2 regions of the Gelidimonas diazotrophica genome follow, and region 2 is predicted to be linked to the other one. Evidence: predicted binding sites of a transcription regulator. Region 2 holds the regulator's gene; the other holds the start of a gene.

Region 1 (4,963 bases), 1.4 Mb from region 2:
ATCGTCGCCGATCACTTCCGCCATGCAGGTGGTGCTGACGGCGATCATCTCCGGCTTGTACAGGCTATAGGCATTGGCCATGCCATCGATCAGGTTGTTCAGGCCGCCGAACACCGCCGCATCTTCGGTCATCGACGAGGACACGGCCGAAGTCGGCTCCTTGAAATGGCGCGAAAAATGCGAACGGTAGTAGGCGACACAACCTTGCGAGCCGTGCACGAACGGCAAGGTCTTCTGGAAACCGACGGCGGCGAACACCGCACCCAGCGGCTGGCAAGCCTTGGCCGGATTGACCGTCAGTGCTTCGCGGGCAAAGTTCTTGTCCTGGTAGTCCAGGCTTTTGGTCCATTCGCACACATGCTGCACCTTGTCGGCGGTGTGGCCAAATTCAAAGTCTTGCTTCTTTTTGTCAAGCGAAATGACGTATTCCGGCTCGCGGAACAGCTTCTCGTGATCGAGGATCTTGTCGGCGCTTTGAGGCATGATGAAACTCCTTATCTATTAATTCTTCCGTAATTCGCTGGCGCGAATTACGGCCGTCCTCTCCCTCTCCCGCAAGCGGGAGAGGGCTCGGGGTGAGGGTGATTGCAAGACCTTCGGTCTGTCATCCACCATGAGACGCCCGATATATCGTTAGCTTTTCCACGGTGCCTTGACCAGGCCCCATACCGGACTGTTGATCGCCATATCCATGTCGCGCGCGAAGATGGCGAAGCCGTCGTAGCCGTGATACGGACCCGAGTAATCCCATGAATGCATCTGGCGGAATGGCACGCCCATTTTCTGGAACACGTACTTTTCCTTGACGCCGGAACCGACCATGTCGGGCCGCAATTTCTCGACGAACTTCTCGAACTCGAAGCCGGTCACATCGTCGTAAATCAGCGTACCGTCCTTGATGTCATGCGTGGTGCGCTGGTAGTCGTCGCCGTGGCCGAACTCGTAACCGGTGCCGATCACGTTCATGCCGAGGTCTTCGTAAGCGCCGATCACGTGGCGCGGGCGCAGGCCGCCGATGAACAGCATTACCGACTTGCCTTCCAGCCGCGGACGGTATTTGGCGATCACCGCATCGGTCAGCGCCTTGTACTTGGCGATCACACGTTCCGCGCCTTCCTTGATCGTGTCGTCGAAGTGCGAAGCGATTTCGCGCAGGCTGGCCTCGATCTTGGACGGTCCGAAGAAGTTGTACTCGACCCACGGAATGCCGAACTTTTCTTCCATGTGGCGCGAGATGTAGTTCATCGAGCGGTAGCAGTGCAGCAGGTTCAGCTTGGCCTTCGGCGTGTTCTCCATTTCAGCCAGCGTCCCGTCGCCGGACCACTGCGCAATCACGCGTAGTCCCATTTCTTCGAGCAAGATGCGTGAAGCCCAGGCATCGCCGCCGATGTTGTAGTCGCCGATAATCGCGACATCGTAGGGCGTGCCCTGAAATTCAGGATGCTTGCCGTCGGCCTTGTCGAACACCCATTCGCGGATCGCATCGTTGGCGATGTGATGACCGAGCGATTGCGAGACACCGCGGAAGCCTTCGCAGCGCACCGGCACGATGGTGTGGCCGTTGAATTCCTTGGTTTTCTTCTTCGATACCGCTTCGATGTCGTCGCCGATCAAGCCGATCGGGCATTCCGACTGCACCGAGATACCTTTGTTCAGCGGGAACAAGTCCTGGATCTCGTCCATGACTTTTTCCAATTTCTTGTCGCCGCCGAAGACGATGTCTTTTTCCTGGAAATCAGAGGTGAATTGCATCGTGCCGAAACTGTCGATACCGGTGTTGCCGATGTAGTAGTTGCGGCGCGAGCCCCATGAATACTGGCCGCAACCAACCGGACCGTGGCTGATGTGGACCATATCCTTGATCGGTCCCCACACCACGCCTTTGGAGCCGGCATAGGCGCAGCCGCGGATGGTCATCACGCCAGGGATAGACTTGATGTTGGACTTGACGCCGCAATCGGTCTTGCCCTCGTCAAACACATTCAAGTGCTTGACACGTTTTTTCGCGGTCTTTTCCGGATAGGCTTTTAAGACCTCACCGATCAATTCCTGGTTGCGAGTTTTGGTTTCTTCAACAGTGAGGCTCATATTCTCTCCAATAAAGCGTGATCGCTTATCAGTGTTCCATCCTCTTGCAAGGAGCTGATCGCTCCCCTCTGCTGGCATGTATTTCCCGAATCGCGATGCGATTCGTCTGCGGCAGAGGGGAGGCATGCATTACGCGGCTGCCAGTTCGGACGCTTTGCCGACCTGCGACTCATCGATTACCGGCATCAAGCCGTGTTCCATCAACAAGTCTTCCAGCTCATCCATCGTGATCGGGGTCGGGATGGTGCCCTTGCCGGCGTTCGCGTGGATCTTCTGCGCCAGGGTCCGGTATTCCTGGGCCTGTTGCGAGTCCGGCGCATATTCGATGCAGGTCATGCGGCGCAATTCCGCATGCTGGACGATGTTGGCGCGCGGGATGAAATGGATCAGCGTGGTATTCAGCTTCAGCGCCAGCGCTTCGGCCAGTTCCAGTTCCTTGTCGGTCTGGCGCTCGTTGCAGATCAAGCCGCCCAGGCGCACGCCGCCGGAGTGGGCATATTTCAAAATGCCCTTGGCGATGTTGTTGGCGGCGTACATGGCCATCATTTCACCGGACATCACGATGTAGATTTCCTGCGCCTTGTTCTCACGAATCGGCATCGCGAAGCCGCCGCACACGACGTCGCCCAGCACGTCGTAAGACACATAATCGGCACCGTCGTAAGCGCCGTTTTCTTCGAGGAAGTTGATCGCAGTGATCACGCCACGGCCGGCGCAACCGACTCCAGGCTCAGGGCCACCGGCTTCAACGCAGCGGATATCCTTGTAACCGACCTTCATCACATCTTCGAGCTCCAGGTCCTCGACCGAGCCGGCTTCCGCCGCCAGGCTGAGTATCGTGTCCTGCGCCTTGGCGTGCAGGATCAGGCGGGTCGAATCGGCCTTCGGATCGCAACCGACGATCAGGATTTTCTGTCCCATTTCGGCCAGTGCGGCGAGGGTATTTTGAGACGTGGTGGATTTGCCGATACCACCTTTTCCGTAAAAGGCAATTTGTCTAAGTTTAGCCATTTGAATCTCTCCTTATATCGATGTGTAAGCAGGTTGACGAGTGACGTTTGCATCCGGTCTGAAGCTGCTTCGAAACTCATATAGCTCTTCGTCTCAAGTCACGCGCTTGGCAAAACATTTTCGGTGCACATCGATATTAGCAATTGCTGTGCCACCTCTTAAACGCATATCCAAGTCATTGATTACATAGATAATTTCATAAATAATGGAGAAAATTTGCAATCCGTACAGGGCTGTCACAAACCGCACAAACGACACTGAATGTAGGGAACGATACAAGCGGCGGGGGCTGGGCGCGACGCTACTAAATGTCGGTTTCCTGCAGTGATAACGGCACCTCTTTTGATGTGCTGCCATGCTGCGAAATGGCGGGTACAAAAGTTGCTATGCACTTCTTTCGGACTGCTATTTTTTAACTGATAAGGGAGTTGCCATGACCAGCATCATTGAAACACCATTCGCCGATCTCGATGCCGATGGCAGGTTGTTAAGCCCGGTATACAAGGGTCCGTTGAGCAAGCCGGGGCGCTTCGGCTTTCGCGGCGAAATCGCGCTCAAGTTCCAGCTCGCGATGGCCGACGAAAAGCGTCCGCCGGAACTCAAGTTCGACCAGGTGATGGCGGTGGCCGACGCCGGAGCGCCGACCATTTCCTTCCTGGCCGGTGTCGCGCCATCGCTTGAGCACTTGAAACTGTTGTGCGAAATCCTCGGCGACAAGCTGTCGCCGGCCGGCAAATACTTTTTCTTCGCCGGCAACCTCGACATCTCGCAGCGCTTCCAGATCGCCTACGGCGGTGCCACTTTCTGGGTGCTGCCGCTGGAAGAGGCCACCGTCTACAACGAATTGCTTGAATTGTTCTGCATCGAGCGCTTTGATCTGAAAAAGCTCGACACCGCCGGCAAGCTGACCGCAGTCGCCGCCGGCGCCGACAAATTCAACGGCAAGTTCAAGGAAATCAGCTTCGACGAAGGCTTGCAGATCATGGGGCCGATCAAGGTCCGTGAAAACCGGCCGGTGTAAACGCGCGTGACGTAGAAAGTATGGGTGACGTGGGCACGATGAGATCGTGCCCACCGCGGCTTTCCGGATGAAAATATACTGCTAAGCGTATATTTTAAAGCCCAATGAATACATGCGGCAATGCCACAAATAAAGCAGATACTCCCTAAAACAATGAAATTATCGTAGGGCGGAAAAGCGCAGCGTCTTCCGCCGTTTGTCTACGTTCGGCGGAAGACGCTGCGCTTTTCCGCCCTACGGCTTTTCCGCCCTACGATAGGCACGCGGCAGGACTGTTCAGCTGGTCAGCATCGCCTCGAACTCGGCCAGCGTGATGCCGATGCATTCGATCTGCTGCTGGTCCAGAAAACGCTGCTCGTTACGCGTCGGTTCGCCTGGCAGCACCGCCCAATGCCGGCTTGATGAGCGTTTCATGATCTGGCGCGCGAAGCTGCGCTGCAACTGGTCGTTGAAACGGCAGCCGAGGAACAGGAAACTGCGGCCTTCGCGCAATTCCTGTACCCGTTCCGGTATCGGGGTCTGAATGTCGATCTCGGTCAGCACCTCGACGTAGTCCGAATCCGAGACGATGAAGTTGTCCGCCGGCGAAACGCCGCCCAGCGGCTTGTAAAGCAGCGTGTCCCAGCCCAGCGCCGCGTCGTCGCCCGACGGCTTGCCGTCGGCCTCATACCAGCCGGTCCAGCTGCCGAAATGTTCGGCTTGCGACAGCCCCTGCGCCTGGCCCCAGGCGCTGCGCTGGTGGGATAGCAGCGCATTTTTCATCGCGTCGTCATACCAGGCGTCGACGATCAGCGGCAGCCCGGGCTGCGCGGCGAAATAGCGATGCAGCGCGGACGGCGCTGC
Region 2 (4,963 bases):
CTTACGATGATCTCAAACAGATCAACACCTTCATCGGCAACGTGGTCTTAACGCGCGGCACGCTGCTGATGAAAGCGGGCAAGGTGGTCGTCACGACAGACCCGGCCGGCTATCAGTTCGCCACTTTGTACGGCGCACCGGGTGCAGTGGCAACCTTTCGCCAGAAGCGCGATGGCGGTCCCAACCTGTGGGTGGAAGGACAGGCAGAGCGGATCGAATACGATACCAAGGCAGAAATAGCCAAATTGTTTTCGCACGCGAAGCTGAAGCGGCTCGATGGCAGCAAGACCATCGACGAAGTCGAAGGCGAATTCATTTCCTACAACAGCGGCAGCGAATTCTTCAACGTTACCAACAGCGCCAGCGGTGCCGGCACGCCGGGCAACGGGCGCATCAAGGTGACCATCCAGCCGCGTACTGTAAAGGGCCAATAAGATGAGCCGATCCAGTATCCCAGGCAGTACCCTGAGCGTGCGCGGGCTGCAAAAAAGTTACAGCAAACGGCTGGTCGTGCGCGACATCTCGCTGGAAGTAAAAAGCGGCGAAGTGGTTGGCTTGCTAGGCCCCAACGGGGCCGGCAAGACCACATCGTTTTACATGATCGTAGGTTTGGTGCCATCGGACGCCGGCACCATTGATCTCGACGGCGTCGACATCTCGCGCCTGCCGATCCATCGCCGCGCGTTACTCGGTCTGTCTTACCTGCCGCAGGAAGCCTCGGTTTTTCGTAAACTGACGGTCGAGGACAATATCCGTGCAGTACTGGAGTTGCAAAAAGAAAATGGCAAAGCGCTCTCGAAAGCTGCCATTGAAGAACGCCTGAACAAGCTGCTGGCCGACTTGCAAATTGAAAAATTGCGCGAAAATCAGGCGCTGTCGCTTTCCGGCGGCGAACGCCGGCGGGTCGAGATCGCCCGGGCGCTGGGCACCAACCCGCGCTTCATCCTGCTCGATGAACCGTTTGCCGGGATCGATCCGATTGCCGTCATCGAGATTCAGCGCATCGTGCGTTTCCTCAAGGAGCGCGGCATCGGCGTGCTGATCACCGACCACAATGTGCGCGAAACCCTCGGCATCTGCGACCGCGCCTACATCATCAACCAGGGTGCGGTGCTGGCCAGCGGCCAGCCCGACGACATCATTGAAGATGCCTCGGTACGGCGGGTGTACCTGGGCGAACATTTCCGCATGTGAAGATAAACCACCTGATGCGACAAGTCCTTTCGGTATGAAGCAATCACTCCAGCTGCGCACTTCGCAGCATCTTGCGCTGACGCCGCAGTTGCAGCAATCGATTCGCCTGCTGCAATTGTCGACGCTGGAGCTGCACCAGGAACTGGAACAGATTCTGTGCGACAACCCGCTGCTGGAACGGCTGGACGATCCGCTCGACCATTCGGTGCGTTTGCTGGCCGATGGCGCAATCAGCACCAGCCCTGCCACCACCACAGCCTCAGCTGAAACCGATCCAGCCAGTATGCAAGACGGCAGCGCCGCCGAAGCAGATGCCGGATTCGATACGCCCGATGCACAGACGGCCGCATCGGACTGGAGTTTTGACGATGTGGCGCGCACCAGCAAAGCACCGGAAGACGACGACGGCCGGGCCCAGCTCGGCGCCCACGAATGCACTCTGCGCGAGCACCTGCTGGAGCAAGCCCATTTAAGCTTGCAGCAACAGCGCGACCGCGCGTTGCTGGAATTGCTGATCGATGCGCTCGATGACAATGGCTACCTGGAAGAATCTCTTGACGCCATCCACGCTCGCTTGCCGTCCGAACTCGATATCGAGCCGGAAGATCTGACGTTCGCGCTGGCCTTGCTGCAAAGTTTCGACCCGGCCGGGGTTGGCGCACGCAACCCGTCGGAATGTCTGGCGCTGCAGATCCGCCGCCTGCCTAAAGCACCGTTCGTTACGCGTCGCCTGGCGCTGGCCATCGTCGAACAACACCTGGCTTTGTTTGCGCAGCGCGACTTTAGCAAACTCAGAAAACTGCTCGATTGCGACGATGAGGATTTGCGCGAAGCACAGGCGCTGATCAGGCAATGCAACCCGCATCCGGGCGCCATATTCGGCAGCGGCAGTGCCGATTATGTAGTGCCCGACGTCATAGTCAGGCCCGGCAAAAATGGCTGGCAAGTCAGTTTGAACCATGAAGTCATGCCGCGCCTGCGGGTCAATGCACTGTATGCCAACATCCTTAAGCAAGACAAGGGAAGCGGCTCGATGACGTCGCAGCTGCAGGAAGCGAAGTGGCTGATCAAGAATATGCGGCAGCGTTTTGATACGATTTTGCGCGTTGCACAAGCGATAGTCGAGCGGCAACGGAATTTTTTCAGCCACGGCGCAGTCGCCATGCGGCCTCTTGTCTTGCGTGAAATTGCTGATACACTAAACCTGCACGAGAGCACAATCTCCCGCGTCACTACCCAAAAATACATGCTCACGCCGCATGGTATGTTTGAGTTGAAATACTTCTTTGGCAGCCATGTCGCCACCGAAACCGGAGGAGAAGCTTCCTCCACTGCAATCCGCGCACTCATCAAACAATTGATAGGAGCTGAAAACCAGAAAACACCACTTTCCGACAGTAAAATCGCCGACATGCTGGGCGAGCAAGGTATGGTCATCGCCCGTCGTACCGTCGCAAAATACCGCGAAGCGCTCAAAATCCCGCCTGTCAATTTGCGAAAGTCTTTGTAGTCCAGTCGTCTGAAGTCCTTGCAATGCAGTTACTGTTGCTGCATTTTGACTCTGGCCGCCCCATCAGGCCCGAAGCAGGCAGCGATAATTTCCATAGGAGTGTTTTATGAATCTCACCATCAGTGGACATCACCTCGAAGTAACCCCCGCCATTCGCGAATATGTACAATCCAAAGTCGAGCGCATTACGCGCCACTTCGATCATGTCATTGATATCGCGCTCATCCTGAGCGTTGACAATCTCCCTGAAAAAGAAAAACGGCAACGCGCTGAAATCAACCTGAATCTCAGCGGGAAAGCGCTGCACGCTGAAAGCACGGATCAAAACCTGTACGCAGCCATCGATACGATGATCGACAAGCTCGACCGCCAAATCATCAAGCACAAGGGCAAGGTACAAGACCACCCACACGATGCCATCAAGCACCGGGACGGAGAACCCGAGTTGCCGGAAGCGTCCGCGATTTCCTGAGAGGAGATACGCAGAGTCGAACAATTCGACTCGCAACAATCAAGGGCGCAAGATGCGCCCTTTTTGGTACCTGATACATCGGTTCAATCTGCTACTGTTACCCGATTGCAACTCCATTCACCATTCCAGCCAAGGCGCACTTTCACCATGACAGAACACGTTCACATTTCGACCGAAAACCAGATCGGCTGCATCACGCTGAATCGTCCCAAGGCGCTCAATTCCTTGTCGCTGGAGATGATCCGGACTCTCACTGAAACGCTGCTGGCGTGGCGCGCCGACACCGGCATCCGCGCGGTGCTGATCCGCAGCAGCAGCGAAAAAGCTTTCTGCGCGGGCGGCGATATTCGTTTCTTTTACGATGTCGGCATTGCAACGCCGCGTGGCGGCAGCGCTTTGCTGGAAGATTTTTTCACCGAAGAATATGCGCTCAACCACCTGATCCATCATTATCCGAAACCGTATATCGCGCTGATGGATGGCGTGGTGATGGGCGGCGGCATGGGCGTGGCGCAAGCCGGCCCTGCCAGCCGGCTGCGCATCGTGACCGAACGCACCAAAATGGCGATGCCGGAAGTCAATATCGGCCTGTTCCCGGATGTCGGCAGCGGCTATTTTCTGTCGCGATGTGCAGGGCAACTCGGTACCTATCTGGGCGTTACCGGCGACATCATCACCGCCGCGGACGCCTTGTATGCGGGCCTGGCCGATTTTTTCCTGCCGTCGTCGCAATTGCCGGTCTTAACAGAAATGCTCGAATCCGGCGACGATATCGAGGTGCGGACGGCCATTTGCGACTTCGCAGCCGACTTCGACAATGGCATTGCGCCCGAGGCCAGCATGCTGGCGGTTCATCGGGACGCGATCAATCGCCATTTTGCACAGGATACAGTGCCAGACATCATCAAATCGCTGTCGCAGGACCAAGCACCGTTCGCCCAAAAGACTCTGGCCCTCATGCAAAAACGTTCGCCGCTGATGATGTGCGTGACGCTGGAACAGATCCGGCGCAGCGCCGCCCTGAGCGTGGCCGAATGCCTGCGCATGGAGCGCACCATGGTGCGTCATTGCTTCGAGCAGGGCGAAGTCATCGAAGGTGTGCGGGCACTGGTGGTGGACAAGGATAACGCGCCGCAGTGGAATCCGGCCACGCTGGCTGAGGTAACGCCGGACATGATCGCCGGCTTCTTCGCGCCGGTCTGGCCGCCGCACGCGCATCCGCTGCGAAGCCTCGAATAACCGTAACTATTCAGCCCGCATCAAGAAACTTCCAAACCGAAGTGGTTTTTTGTAGGAGCGCACCCGGGCGCGGAAGCAGTCGCCTGACTGCAGCCGTTGATCGCGCCCGGGTGCGCTCCTACAACATCGTACCATTCCGCTCTTAATTGCCTTGCCGGCTGAATAGTTACGGGAAACCTTTATAAGCAGGGGGTATATTTAAAAACAGTGGATTTTCCGCATGCTATACATGCGGTATTAAAAAATACCTGGAGGTGTATTTTTTAATGCCCCAATTATCAGAGTTCTTCCACCATGAATAAACGCCGATGTTCGCGCGTTGCATAACGGTCGGTCATGCCGGCAATATAATCGGCAATTTTGCGCGCCTGCGCCTGCAAGTCGTTCTGCCCGGCAGGCAGGCGATGGTCCGGCGGCAGCAGACTCGGCTCTTCCATGAAGGCTTCAAACAGCGCGGTAATGATGTGGCGCGCCTTGGTCGTCATGCGGTTGACCAGATAATGACGGTACAGATTCTCATGCAGGAAATGCTTCATCAGGGCGGCATC

What was found. The regulator sigma-54, encoded in region 2, starts transcription at its own class of promoters, with help from an activator protein. The targets are predictions, from matches to a motif close to TGGCANGNAANCTGCTTT.
Region 1: nifH (nitrogenase iron protein) is a predicted target of sigma-54. The motif match lies at 3,236-3,253, and genes of this name have one in related genera.

What each region holds. Positions count from the first base shown of each region.
Region 1 covers NZ_CM146349.1:1,688,595-1,693,557, reverse strand. The annotation lists gene nifK (nitrogenase molybdenum-iron protein subunit beta) at 1-483, opposite strand, end outside; gene nifD (nitrogenase molybdenum-iron protein alpha chain) at 634-2,088, opposite strand; gene nifH (nitrogenase iron protein) at 2,218-3,099, opposite strand; gene KGFNPO_RS07795 (hypothetical protein) at 3,533-4,120, shown strand; gene KGFNPO_RS07790 (SIR2 family NAD-dependent protein deacylase) at 4,397-4,963, opposite strand, start outside.
Region 2 covers NZ_CM146349.1:280,322-285,284, reverse strand. The annotation lists gene lptA (lipopolysaccharide transport periplasmic protein LptA) at 1-434, shown strand, start outside; gene lptB (LPS export ABC transporter ATP-binding protein) at 436-1,194, shown strand; gene KGFNPO_RS01375 (RNA polymerase factor sigma-54) at 1,229-2,704, shown strand; gene hpf (ribosome hibernation-promoting factor, HPF/YfiA family) at 2,811-3,176, shown strand; gene KGFNPO_RS01365 (enoyl-CoA hydratase/isomerase family protein) at 3,324-4,415, shown strand; gene KGFNPO_RS01360 (deoxyguanosinetriphosphate triphosphohydrolase) at 4,694-4,963, opposite strand, start outside.